Pseudorhizobium banfieldiae: one gene and its partner. The protein of the gene in region 1 binds, or shares a complex with, the protein of each later gene. Links are inferred from orthologs where the notes say so. Each region holds a gene or a part of one and is shown on either strand. Other genes may lie near its edges. The genes, in order: hisH and hisF.

Evidence for each region.
Region 2: the proteins of hisH (region 1) and hisF are in contact, whole or in part, in a crystal structure (PDB 6RU0), measured with the Thermotoga maritima proteins. The link is inferred for Pseudorhizobium banfieldiae from one-to-one orthologs. Residues at the interface, in WP_004080484.1 of Thermotoga maritima: Asn15, Arg18, Arg22, Arg117, Leu118, Pro119, His120, Met121, Gly122, Trp123, Asn124, Asn134, Gly135, Tyr136, Tyr138, Val140, Tyr158, Glu180, Lys181, Ser182, Ser183, Lys184, Ile185; in WP_004080486.1 of Thermotoga maritima: Met1, Leu2, Ala3, Arg5, Ser40, Glu41, Asp45, Glu46, Ala70, Glu71, Ile73, Asp74, Ile75, Pro76, Phe77, Asp98, Lys99, Ser122, Gln123, Glu161, Thr195, Leu196, Asn247, Arg249, Glu251.

What each region holds. Positions count from the first base shown.
Region 1 is NZ_FO082820.1:3,054,729-3,060,934, reverse strand. Bases 3,272-6,197 are described here. They hold hisH (imidazole glycerol phosphate synthase subunit HisH), read right to left. Parts: upstream 5,093-6,197; coding sequence 4,451-5,092; downstream 3,272-4,450. Other genes in these bases: NT26_RS14985 (N-acetyl sugar amidotransferase), read right to left, coding at 5,874-6,197; hisF (imidazole glycerol phosphate synthase subunit HisF), read right to left, coding at 5,089-5,865; NT26_RS15000 (acetyltransferase), read right to left, coding at 3,810-4,454; NT26_RS15005 (nucleotidyltransferase family protein), read right to left, coding at 3,272-3,772. Outside these bases: NT26_RS22800 (hypothetical protein), read right to left, coding at 422-790; NT26_RS23150 (hypothetical protein), read left to right, coding at 988-1,134; NT26_RS15010 (hypothetical protein), read right to left, coding at 1,320-2,714; more of NT26_RS15005, read right to left, coding at 2,711-3,271; more of NT26_RS14985, read right to left, coding at 6,198-6,206. UniProt on the Escherichia coli protein: IGPS catalyzes the conversion of PRFAR and glutamine to IGP, AICAR and glutamate. The HisH subunit catalyzes the hydrolysis of glutamine to glutamate and ammonia as part of the synthesis of IGP and AICAR.
Region 2 is NZ_FO082820.1:3,817,248-3,823,520, forward strand. Bases 1-2,993 are described here. They hold hisF (imidazole glycerol phosphate synthase subunit HisF), read right to left. Parts: upstream 1,889-2,993; coding sequence 1,112-1,888; downstream 1-1,111. Other genes in these bases: coaA (type I pantothenate kinase), read right to left, coding at 1-776; NT26_RS18445 (phosphoribosyl-ATP diphosphatase), read right to left, coding at 773-1,093; hisA (1-(5-phosphoribosyl)-5-[(5-phosphoribosylamino)methylideneamino]imidazole-4-carboxamide isomerase), read right to left, coding at 1,885-2,628; hisH (imidazole glycerol phosphate synthase subunit HisH), read right to left, coding at 2,632-2,993. Also shown: more of hisH, read right to left, coding at 2,994-3,282; NT26_RS18465 (DUF2628 domain-containing protein), read right to left, coding at 3,282-3,758; imidazoleglycerol-phosphate dehydratase HisB, read right to left, coding at 3,776-4,381; ATP-dependent protease subunit HslV, read left to right, coding at 4,564-5,088; ATP-dependent protease ATPase subunit HslU, read left to right, coding at 5,157-6,273.

The DNA of each region.
Region 1 (6,206 bases):
AGGTCCTGTCATGGCGGCTGTCGATCACAATGGAAGCAGCCTTCTGCATCGAAGCCGTCGAAGAGGCACTTGCTCGTTATGGCAAGCCCGATATCTTCAATACGGATCAGGGATCGCAGTTCACCTCCATCGACTTCACTGCCGTGCTGAAGAAGGCGGAGATCGCCATCTCGATGGATGGCAAGGGCGCGTGGCGGGACAATGTCTTCGTCGAGCGGCTCTGGCGTTCGATCAAATATGAGGAAGTCTACCTCCATGCCTACAAGACTGTGTCCGAGGCCCGCGTCGGCATTGGCCGATATCTGACCTTTTACAACGCCAGACGCCCACATTCATCCCTTGACCGGCAGACGCCGGATCAGGCCTACTTCAACGCGCTGGCACCAATGATGGTGGCGGCATAATCGAGGCGGAAATCCACTTAGCAAAACGCCCGAAACTGTTCAGACAAACCGAGCCACCTCTCAAGACCGCAGATAAAAAAGAGGTAGAAAAAACTCGTTGTGCTAATCCGGGCGGGGTCGAGCAATTCCCGATAGGGGCTGGAAAGGCTGGACAGAATGGCAATAGCGCACATCAAAATGCCGGCTGCGGCGGCGAAGAGCGCAATATCACTGAGCGGCCTCGTCATCCGCATGAACAGTGCCATAACGCAAATCAAAAGGATAGCGAATGCAAACAAGTAATAGGGTACGGTCGGATAGCTTATAGGAATTGCGGCCAGAACACCCAGCCAGTAAGCGAGGCGATCGTCGCTCGGCGTTCTATCGTGCACGATCACGGTTCTCAAGGCGACCTCGCCAGGGGCCTCTTTAGCCCCAAAAGTGCTTCATGTTGGCGTTGCTGTTCCTCGTCAAATCTATTGCCAAGAGCGCTGGCTGGGTTGCCCGCGACGATACTGTAGGGGGCAACATTCCTCGTTACAACTGAACCCGCTGCTACGATCGCGCCTTGGCCCATCGTGATACCGTTGAGGATAATGGCCCCATGACCGATCCAGCAATTGTCTTCGATCGTGGTTCGGCGCCAATGTTCTCGCGGCGCGGCGAATGTGGCTATTCCTGGGGTGCGAAAGATGTGGTCACCTCCAACAATGGCAACATTGTTTGCCAACATGACATCATTTCCGATTGAAATGTCTCCGTCCAGGTATGAGTAAGCGCCGATATAAACATCTGTTCCAACAGATACGCGGCCTTTGGAGACAAACAATCGCTTGCCTAAACGAACGTTCTCGCCGACCTCACGAAAGTCGTAGATTAGATTAATCTGGAACCATGTGAGCGTTCTTATCGCAAGTCGCTTAAGACGAACTCTCATCACTCCCGCCTCGCTGCACCGTGGGATTTCACCCAGCCTTCGATCGTTGGTGCAAGGGTTTGCAGATCGAAATGTTGATACTCGCCTTCCAGATAGAGCTCAGGGGAGAAGGAGACGTCCTTGAAAACGGCGATGTCCCCCGCGCCGATCAGATCATAGAACGCGGTGGAATTGATCATCAAGAAGAGGCAGCGGCCAAACTCAATATGATTCCACTCTGTAGCAACACTGCAGTCTCTCAATCTTCCGCTTAGGTGCTGAGGGTTCGCATTGGGATGTACCTTCACATATTTGGAGACATGGGCCGGAAGCTTCAGCGCGTCTAAGCGTTCCATGATCTGTTCTTCTACATCGGCTTCCGCCGGCAGCCCCGCACCGCGGAAGTCCTGATGAACGAAAACCACTGACGCGCGGCCGTTCGTCGGAGACGGCGGTTCCGCCAGAACGAAGTTAGCGGTCTGCCGAGGTACGAATTGCGTTTCCGGAGAGCTCCGGCCGTAAAATTCTCGCTGGCTGGCCGTAAGGTACCTGAAGTGACTGTAGGCCGTGCGCGGACAATAAAATCCAACACCATGAGCTGAGTTCACATAGTGCAGGCCGGCCACGCGGAATGCCTGACCTGCGGCTACGGCACCAAGCTCGAACTCGTCGCTCGTGAAGACAGGCCCAGCGCCAGATCGGACGACCTCCGAAGCAAAGTCGACAAACGCGTCGCGTTCGAACTTCGCCATGGCGAGAGCACGGTCGTTTCCCCCGGCAGCAATGAGACCGGCTGCTGAGGAAAGACGATAGGGCAGGCCATCTCGCGTCCAGTCGATCCGCTGGCGCCTCAACTCGTCGAGGAATTCCTTCTGGCGGTGCCGATTGAGCGGAAAGGGGAAAACGCGAACCTGAGCGTTCTTGACCTCACGTGCGTACATCTTCAGCGTCACTTCGACCCACGCGCGAACCACCGCCTTACCCCCGACATAGGGCCTCCGCCTCATCCTATAAAGACGGTGAGCGATCGCTTTTGCTGCTGTTGTCAAGGCTGCCCTTCTGCTGACCAGTTCCGCGTTAAGGCTCTGATTCTCAACGATCGGCATCTGAGGCCGGAAGCGTCTCAAAACGGCACTGATGTTCGGCGCTACCTGCAGTTCCGTGACGGCTTCTGGATCTCTTTCAAAGACGAACAATGCTGCACTCACATCGCGAATAAGGGGCGACTTCAGAGCCAGCAGATTATGTAGCACCGGTTCAACCCCGGGGGAGGTGCATATTGCCTGCGCGTACGCACCTGCCAGATCGTAATGCGCTTGCCGTTGGAAAACGTCTGCGGATAATTCCTCCCGCAGGCTCCAACCATCAACGGAACGGCCATCGGCAAACCGGACGATAACTGAGCGCGCTGTCACGTCGCCGACCTCGGCTCGCTTTCGCCGAACGCATCAATAGCGCGGCTCAGATCGTCTGGCTTTCCGACATCAAGCCAATATTCGTGCAAGGGGAACGCGACCCGGCGGTCGGGGTGGACTTGGTCGAAGAGGGAGGGCATGTCGAAAAAGCGATCGGGCGGGATCAGGTCCAAGATCTCGGGACTGATGACGTAGATGCCGGCGTTGACGAAGAAGTCGAAGACCGGTTTTTCCGAAAAGCCAGTGATGTGGTGTTTTCTCACGTCCACCACGCCGTAAGGCACCTGATATTGGTAGCGGTTAAGGCCCATCGTCGCCAGCGCGGCGTTCTCGTAGTGGAAGGCCAGCATTTGGCCGAAGTTTATTGATGTGAGGATATCGCCGTTCATCACGATCAGCGGCTTTTCCGGCCGCTCCCCCAGCAGCGACAGCGCCCCGGCAGTGCCCATGCGCTTGGTTTCGCGGACATAGTCGATCTGAAGGCCAAACGCCGCGCCGTCGCCAAAATGGCCCTCGATGATTCCGGCGAGATGATTGACACACAGTGACACCTGACGGAAGCCCTGCTCGCGGAAACGCTCCAGAATTCGCTCCAAAATCGGGCGCCCGCCCACCTCAATCATCGGCTTCGGCACCGTCTCAGTGATCGGGCGCAGGCGCGTGCCGAGCCCACCTGCCATGATGACGACCCGGTGCGCGGCGGGATCGGGGAGCTCAATCTGGTCAGCGAGGTGCAGGCCGACCACAACACCCTCTGCGTCCACCACTGGCATCTGGAAGATCATCTCGCGCTTCAGAATGGCGGCGATTTCGGCCATCGGGGTGCCGAGCGGGACGGAGCGAGGATGGCGGTGCATCACGTCGCCGGCGGTGGATTCCAGCGTCGCGCCTCGCAGGATCGCGCGTCGGATGTCCCCATCGGTGATTGTGCCGATCAGGCGGAATTGCTCATCGACGACCAGCGCGATCTGGCCGCCACTCGCCTCGATGCGGGCGACGGCGTCAGCGAGCTTGTGCGTCTCGCTCAAACTGATCGATTTCAGCGTGCTCGTGTCCATTCTGTTCCTGACCTTTTGCGGCCCCGTGTACTTGCCATTAGCGCGCCGGCGTTCCCTTGACCAAGGCTCCGGCTGCTACCCCGCGGACCACCGTTGACCCGGCGGCGACAGTCGCGCCGCGCTCGATGCGCAGGTTCTGCAGGATGACTGCGCCGGCTCCGACGTGGCAACCGTCCTCAAGTAAAATGCCGCCCGACAAGACGGCGCCGGGGGCAACATGGACATGATCGCCGATCCGGCAGTCGTGGTCGATGGAGGCGCGCGTGTTAACGATAACGTTGCGGCCAATTTCGACTCGGGGCTGGATCACAGCACCTGCCATCACGATGGTGCCCTCGCCGATAAGCGCCGACCTGGCAACGATCGCTGACGGGTGAATTGCGGTAAGGGGCGCGAGGCCGGCGGCTTCGCCCGCAATGAAGAGCCGCGTGCGCAGCTCGCCCCCACCCCTAGTTGAGCCGACCGCGACGATGTAATGAGTGAGGAGGCGTGAGGCAACAAGATGCGGAAGATCCGCATCCGTCCCGATGCACGGCAGACCGAGAATAGGTTGCGCAGCGCCCGTTTCGTCGGTGAATCCGGCGATCTCCATATCAGCGGCGGTGCTCACAATTGCCTGCAAGGCATCGATCACGACGACGGCATGCCCGCCACCGCCAATGCAGACGATCCGTCTCGTCATGTCGCGAGGAAGCGTTCGAGGATCCTTTGGCCGGCCCGGCCGCTGCGCTCTGGATGGAACTGCAGCCCGATGATATTGTCCCGACGTATCGCCGCGGTTACCTCAAGCCCGTCATAGTCAACATGCGCGATGCGCTGGGCCGGATCGGCCGGAATGCAATGATAGGAGTGGACGAAGTAGACGGCATCGCCCGTCTCATTCGCGCCTTCGAGCGGCGTTGCCTCCCAGTCCTCGCCGTTCGATGGTAGGAGCGACGCCCAGCCGATATGCGGCACGCGCAGATGCTGGCCTGATGGACTCTGTGGCGCGATGCGCTCGACGGAGCCGGGCACGAAGCCCAGCCCTTCGGTGTTGCCAAACTCGCTGGAGCGGTCCATAAGCACCTGCATGCCAATGCAGATGCCCAAGAATGGGCGCCCGGTAGAAACGAATTCCCGCAGTGCGTCGGAGATTCCCTTGCTGTGAAGTGCGTCCATGGCGCGTGCAAATGCGCCGACGCCCGGCAAGATCAGGCGGTCAGCGTTACGGATGGCCATTAGGTCGCCCGTCAACTCCGCCTCGCTGCCGATGGCGCGCAATGCGTTGCAAACCGAGAAGACGTTTCCGATGCCGTAGTTGACGACGATTGTGCCGCTCATGCCACCTTCTCCAGTCCTACGTGCCGAGTGCTGATGCCCGCTGCGTGGCAGGCATCGCGGAAATCGCCGAGCGTGTGCTTTTCAAGGTGCAGATCACGGGCGACGGCGACGGCACTGACGTCCGGGTTCTTCAGCACGTCGACAACGTGGCGCGGATTGCCTACACCGCCGGATGCGATGACCGGAATGTCGACCTCGCGGGCGATAGCGGAGATCAGTGCCGCATCCATGCCGCGACCGGTTCCGTCTTGGTCGATGGAGGTGACGAGAAGCTCACCCGCGCCAAGCTTTTGACCCTCGACAGCCCAGGCCACTGCGTCGCGGCCCGAATGGTTGCGGCCGTTGTCGGTCATAGCTTCCCAGCCGCCGGTTACCTGCTTCTTCGCCTCGATCGACAGAACGGTGGCCTGCGAGCCGTAGGTATCGGAGATCGCGCGCAAGATGTCAGGATCCTGCGTGGCGGCCGTGTTGACGGCGACCTTGTCGGCACCGACCGACAGCATCTCCCGGACTGCCTCCAAGCTGCGGATGCCACCGCCCACTGTAATCGGGATGAAGACTTCCGAGGCGACTTCGCGCACGATGCCCGAAAGGTTATTCCGGCCATAAAGGCTGGCAACGACGTCCATGTAGAGGAGCTCATCGGCACCTTGCTCGTAGTACAGCTTCGCGCGCTTCTTGGGGTCCCCCACTTTTCGCCAGCCTTCCAGATGTATGCCCTTGATCAGGTGCTCCATCTTCACGTCGAGGCGTGCAATCAGCCTTCTATTCATTATGGGTCTCAGTTTTCCTGGAAGACGGTGCGGCGCAGCTTCCACTCGCCGTTGTCATAGGCCCAAAGATGCGGTGAACGAAACCGGTTGGCGAGGGCGTCGAAGTAGTCGCGATCCATAATAGGATCTTCGAACTGGGCGGAAGCCTCCGGGAACATCTCGGACGGCAGGCTCAGATACTCGAACAGTTCTTCGGCGAAGCGCTCGGGGAACTCGCCGTCATAGCGCTTTACAAGCGCCACGCCTTCCTCGCGCTCGATGTCGCCAGAGCGGATCTCCTGCGCAGCATCGTAGCTGGTGCGACCAATGCCGAACTTCACATGGGTGGTATAATAGTGCAG
Region 2 (6,273 bases), 760 kb from region 1 along the record:
CGAAGCTTCATGAAGCGCTCGACATACCAGTTATGGATCAGCGCCTCGTCCGCGTCGATATAGATCGAGAAGTCGAAGAAGTCCGAAACCATGGGCACGAACTTGCCATCCGCCGGCAGATCGCGGGACTGCAGCACGTTGATGCCTTCGAAGATCAGGATGTCCGGGCGATCGACTACAGTGAATTCATCAGGGAGCACGTCATAGGTGAGGTGGGAATAGCGTGGTGCCTTGACGTTCGGCTGGCCGGCCTTGATCGCCGAGAGGAAGCGCAACAGCGCGCCGATGTCGTAGCTTTCCGGAAAGCCCTTCCGTTCCATCAGGTTCTCGCGCCTGAGCACTGCATTGGGGTGGAGAAAGCCGTCGGTGGTGATCAGGTCCACCTTCGGGCTGGAGGGCCAGCGGGCCAGCAGCTCCTTCAGGATACGCGCCGTCGTGGACTTGCCGACCGCCACGGAGCCCGCAATGCCAATGACGAAGGGTGTCTTGGTGACGTCGGACAGGCTGAGGAACCGGTTGCGCTGCTGGAACAGCAGCAGCGAAGCCTCCACATGCGCCGAAAGAAGCCGTGACAGCGACAGGTAGATGCGCCGGACCTCGTCGAGATCAATCGGGTCGTCGAGGGAGCGCAGCCGTGCCACCTCGTCGAAAGTCAGCGTCAAAGGCGTATCCGCTCGGAAACGCGCCCACTCCGCCGATGTGAAGACGTGGTAGGGCGAGTAGGTCGCGGAAGAGGATTGCTCGGTGCCTTCAGCCGGTTGCGCTGCCGGGGTCATGATGGACGGTTCGCCTTTTCCTGCAGGCCGGACTGGGCGGTCCGCCGCTGAAGTTCGTCCAGCACATCCTTGAGCGGAATCCCGGCGATATTCAATACGACCATTAGGTGATAAAGGAGGTCCGCGCTTTCGCTCACCAACTCCGGCCGCCCCTGCGAAACCGCGGCGATCACCGTCTCGACGGCTTCCTCACCGAGTTTCTTGGCGGCCTTTGTCTGACCGGCGGCTACGAGTTTCGCCGTCCAGGACTCATCGGTTGCAGCCTTGGCACGCGTTGCGACGATCCGCTCGAGATCGCTGAGGGAGAAATCGCTCATCTTCTGTCTCCAGCGACGTCAGTATAGCCGCATCGCGATGCCGTGCTCGGCCATGTAACGCTTGGCTTCGCCGACGGTATAGGTCCCGAAGTGAAATATCGAGGCCGCCAGAACGGCGGTGGCATGACCGTCCCGAATGCCGGCCACGAGGTCATCGAGCGTGCCGACGCCTCCGGAGGCGACGACCGGAACCTTCACGCTGTCGGCAATCGCCTTGGTCAGCGCAATGTCGTAACCGCTCTTGGTGCCGTCGCGGTCCATCGAGGTGACCAGCAGCTCGCCGGCGCCCTTGTCGACAACCTTGGCGGCGAATTCCAGCGCATCGATGCCCGTGGCCTGGCGACCGCCATGGGTGAAGATCTCCCAGCGATCCAGTTCTCCGGCCGAAGAGACCTTTTTGGCATCGATCGACACGACGATGCACTGATTGCCGAATTTGTCGGCGGCCTCGGCAACGAAATCCGGGCTTTTCACGGCGGCGGAATTGATCGAAACCTTGTCCGCGCCGGCAAGCAGAAGCCTCCGGATATCGCCGACGCTGCGTACGCCGCCGCCGACCGTCAGCGGCATGAAGCAATGGTCTGCGGTTCGGGCAACGACGTCGAAGATGGTCTCGCGATTATCCGAAGACGCGGTGATGTCGAGGAAGCAGAGCTCGTCAGCGCCGGCGGCGTCATAGGCCTTGGCCGCCTCGACCGGATCGCCGGCATCGATCAAGTCGACGAAATTGACACCCTTGACGACGCGACCGTCCTTGACGTCGAGGCACGGGATGACGCGGGCCTTGAGGCTCATGCGGCCTCTCCTTTCTGCTTGCGGATCAGCGCCAGCGCCTCGGCCGGATCGATCCGGCCGTCATAGAGCGCGCGACCGGATATCGCGCCTTCCAGACGTGCGGCATCAGGCTGCAGCATCCGCCGTATGTCGTCGATCGATGCAAGGCCTCCGGAGGCGATGACGGGGATCGACACCGCATTCGCGAGTTCTAGGGTCGACTCCCAGTTGATGCCGGTCAGGATGCCGTCGCGGTCGATGTCCGTGTAGATGATCGCTGAGACGCCGGCGCCTTCGAACTTCTGGGCGAGCTCGATGACGCCGAGCTCGGAAGCCTCCGCCCAGCCCTCGACGGCGACCTTGCCGCCCTTGGCATCGATGCCGACGGCGATCTTGCCGGGAAATTCTTTGCAGGCTTCGATGACCAGTGCGGGATCGCGCACCGCCACGGTGCCGAGGATGACGCGCGCCAGTCCGCGCGACAGCCAGTTCTCGATATGTGCGAGCGTGCGAATGCCGCCACCGAGCTGCACCGGGTTCTTCGTTGCCTTCAGGATAGCATCTACGGCCGCGCCGTTGACGCTTTCGCCGGCGAAGGCGCCGTTCAGGTCGACCACATGCAGCCACTCGAAGCCCTGGTCTTCGAAGGCTTTCGCCTGGGCTGCCGGGTCAGCATTATATACGGTGGCCTGCTCCATGTCGCCGAGCTTGAGGCGCACGCACTGGCCGTCCTTGAGGTCGATGGCGGGAAAGAGGATCATGCTTCAGGGCTTCCATCGCAGAAAATTGGCGATCAGTGCGAGACCCAGGGTCTGGCTCTTCTCCGGGTGGAATTGCGAGCCGGCCATGTTGTCGCGGGCCACGAAGGCGGTCATTGGTCCACCGTAGTCGGTGGTCGCCACGACGTCCTGCGGGTTCTTTGCCGCCAGATGATAGGAGTGGACGAAATAGGCGTGCAGTCCATCCGGTCCGGTCGGGATTCCATCGAAGAGAGGGTGAGGGCGCTTCAGGTCGAGCGTATTCCAGCCAATCTGCGGGATCTTCAGGTTCGGATCGGAAGGCTCCATTTCCCTGACGTCGCCTTCGATCCAGCCAAGGCCATGCGTGACCGTCTTCTCGAGCCCGCGGGATGACATGAGCTGCATGCCGACGCAGATGCCGAAGAAGGGCCGGCCATTTTTCTCGACCGCCTGAACCAGCGCGTCGTGCATTCCGGGGACGGCGTCGAGCCCGGCGCGGCAGTCTGCATAGGCGCCGACGCCCGGCAGGACGATCCGATCGGCCGCGGCAACCACATCCGCCTTGTCGGTCAGCTCGACCGTGGCACTTAGGCCCCCCTCGTGCGCGGCACGTTCGAAGGCCTTGGTCGCAGACCTGAGATTGCCGGAGCCGTAGTCGATGATCGCGACGCGCATCAGCGTCCTCCCTGGTCGAAGAGGCCAATCCCGCCACGGTCCCACCCTGCTGCGGAGGGGGTGCGAACGGAATTTACCCAGTTGGCAGCGGCGACCGGGGCCGTCGAAGCCTGAGGCAGGCCTGCAAAGTAAATTTCCTCGGCGGTATCGAGATCCGCTGCCATGACAACGTCCTGCAGCGCCCACCCGCGCCGGATGAGGCTCTCGCTATAGAAGTGCCGTCCTTCCAGTGCAACGAGAAGATTGATGGAAAGGGCGGCGAGAAATCCCACCACCGCAAATCCGGAAACCTGCATCAGCTGGCCGGCGGCAACCTGTGCAAGGAAGACAGCCAGTGCCGCGAGCCACAGCCGCTTGGTCAGGAGCCAGATCCATGGAAAGAACAGCGCAAGCCAGGAGAAGCGGTCGGCAAGGATCACGGTCTTCTCGTGATCCGGATCTGTGCCCGGAGGGGTGAGAATAAGATAACTCTTCAACTTTGCTCCTTGGCCGCTCAGACCAGCGTTCCCTTCGTGGAGGGGACACGGCCTGCCTGGCGCGGGTCGATCTCGGTTGCCGTTCGGAGGCAACGTGCCACCGCCTTGAAGCAGGTCTCGGCGATATGGTGGTTGTTGGCGCCGTAGTAGTTGAAGATGTGCAGCGTGATGCCGGCATTCTGGGCGAATGCCTGGAAGAATTCACGCACCAATTCCGTATCGAAGCTGCCGACCTTCGGGGAACTGAACTCGACATTCCAGACCAGGAAGGGTCGGCCCGACAGGTCGACCGCTGCCTTGGTCATCGTTTCGTCCATGGCAAGATCGAGCGAGGCATAGCGCGTGATCCCGCGGCGGTCGCCGAGGGCCCGGGAGATCGCCTGGCCGATCGCGATGCCCGTATCCTCAACCGTGTGGTGGTCGTCGATATGGAGGTCGCCCTCGACCGCGATCTCCATGTCGATCAGCGAGTGGCGGGCCAACTGGTCGAGCATGTGATCGAAGAAGCCGACGCCCGTGGAGATCTGCGAGGTTCCCGTTCCGTCGAGGTTGACGGTGACGGAGACCGATGTCTCGTTCGTCTTGCGGGAAACCGATCCCATGCGCGCGGCGATTTCGGCCATTGTCTGCTCCATGCGAGTGTCGTGCGCTCCATAACAGGCGGCCTGCCAAATATCCAGCAAAAGCGCGGCGCGCCTTCCGATAGGCTCGGCTTGATTTGCAATCATGAGATCCCCGCTTACATAGGCATCAACAGGGCGCAAAGCCTCCAACGCAAGGAGCCTTCGAGGCAAACGGGTAAAGAATGACAACGATCATAACGGTCCGAAAGGGCGGCAAGGTCATCATGGCTGGCGATGGCCAGGTGAGCCTCGGCCAGACAGTGATGAAGGGCAACGCCCGCAAGGTCCGCCGCATCGGCAAGGGTGAGGTGATAGCCGGTTTTGCCGGCGCAACGGCGGATGCCTTCACGCTGCTCGACCGGCTGGAGAAGAAGCTCGAGCAATATCCCGGTCAGTTGATGCGGGCTGCCGTGGAACTAGCCAAGGACTGGCGGACCGATAAGTATCTTCGCAATCTCGAGGCGATGATGCTGGTGGCCGACAAGACCATCACGCTCGCCGTCACCGGCAATGGGGATGTGCTGGAGCCCGAGCACGGCACGATCGCCATCGGTTCTGGTGGGAACTATGCGTATGCGGCGGCGCGGGCACTGATGGACAGCGACAGGTCGGCGGAGGAAATAGCCCGCACCGCGCTCGATATCGCCGCCGAGATTTGCGTCTACACGAACCACAATCTCGTTGTTGAGGCGCTGGACGCCGAGTAATGACATTCAGGAATGGGTCCCCGCCCGGGCTTTCGGGAGCCGGGCGGCAGGAACGCCAAGAGGACATCATGACAAACTTCTCCCCCCGCGAGATCGTCTCCGAACTCGACCGTCACATCATCGGGCAGCACGATGCCAAGCGCGCCGTGGCTATCGCATTGCGCAACCGCTGGCGTCGCCAGCAGCTCGACGAGAGCCTGCGCGATGAGGTGATGCCGAAGAACATCCTGATGATCGGCCCGACCGGTGTCGGCAAGACCGAGATCTCGCGGCGTCTGGCAAAGCTTGCCGGCGCCCCCTTCATCAAGGTCGAGGCCACCAAGTTCACCGAGGTTGGCTACGTCGGCCGCGATGTCGAGCAGATCATCCGCGACCTCGTCGAGGTCGGCATCGGCCTGGTGCGCGAGAAGAAGCGCGCCGAGGTGCAGGCGAAGGCGCATATGAGTGCCGAAGAACGTGTCCTCGATGCGCTGGTTGGCCCAACCGCGTCGCCGGCAACCCGCGACAGCTTCCGCAAGAAGCTCCGCAATGGTGAGCTGGACGACAAGGAGATTGAGATCGAGGTGGCCGACAGCGGCTCCGGCATGCCCGGTTTCGAGATCCCGGGCATGCCCGGCGCCAATATCGGTGTCCTGAACCTCTCGGAAATGTTCGGCAAGGCCCTCGGAGGCCGCACCAAGAAGGTGCGAACCACCGTCTCCAAGTCCTATGGCGAACTCATCAGGGATGAATCCGACAAGCTCATCGACAATGAGGTCATCCAGCGCGAGGCGGTACGCGCGGTGGAAAATGACGGCATCGTCTTCCTCGACGAGATCGACAAGATCGCAGCCCGTGACGGCGGCCTGGGCGCCGGCGTTTCGCGCGAGGGCGTGCAGCGTGACCTCCTGCCGCTGGTCGAGGGAACGACGGTCGCAACCAAATATGGGCCGGTCAAGACCGATCATGTCCTCTTCATCGCCTCCGGTGCCTTCCATGTGGCGAAGCCGTCGGATCTCCTGCCGGAGCTGCAGGGTCGCCTTCCAATCCGCGTCGAACTGCGCCCGCTGACGAAGGAGGATTTCCGCCGCATCCTGACCGAGACGGAGGCAAGTCTGATCCGCCAGTACAAGGCGCTGATGGAGACAGAGCAGCTAAGCCTGGACTTCACGGAGGACGCCATCGATGCGCTAGCCGATGTCGCCG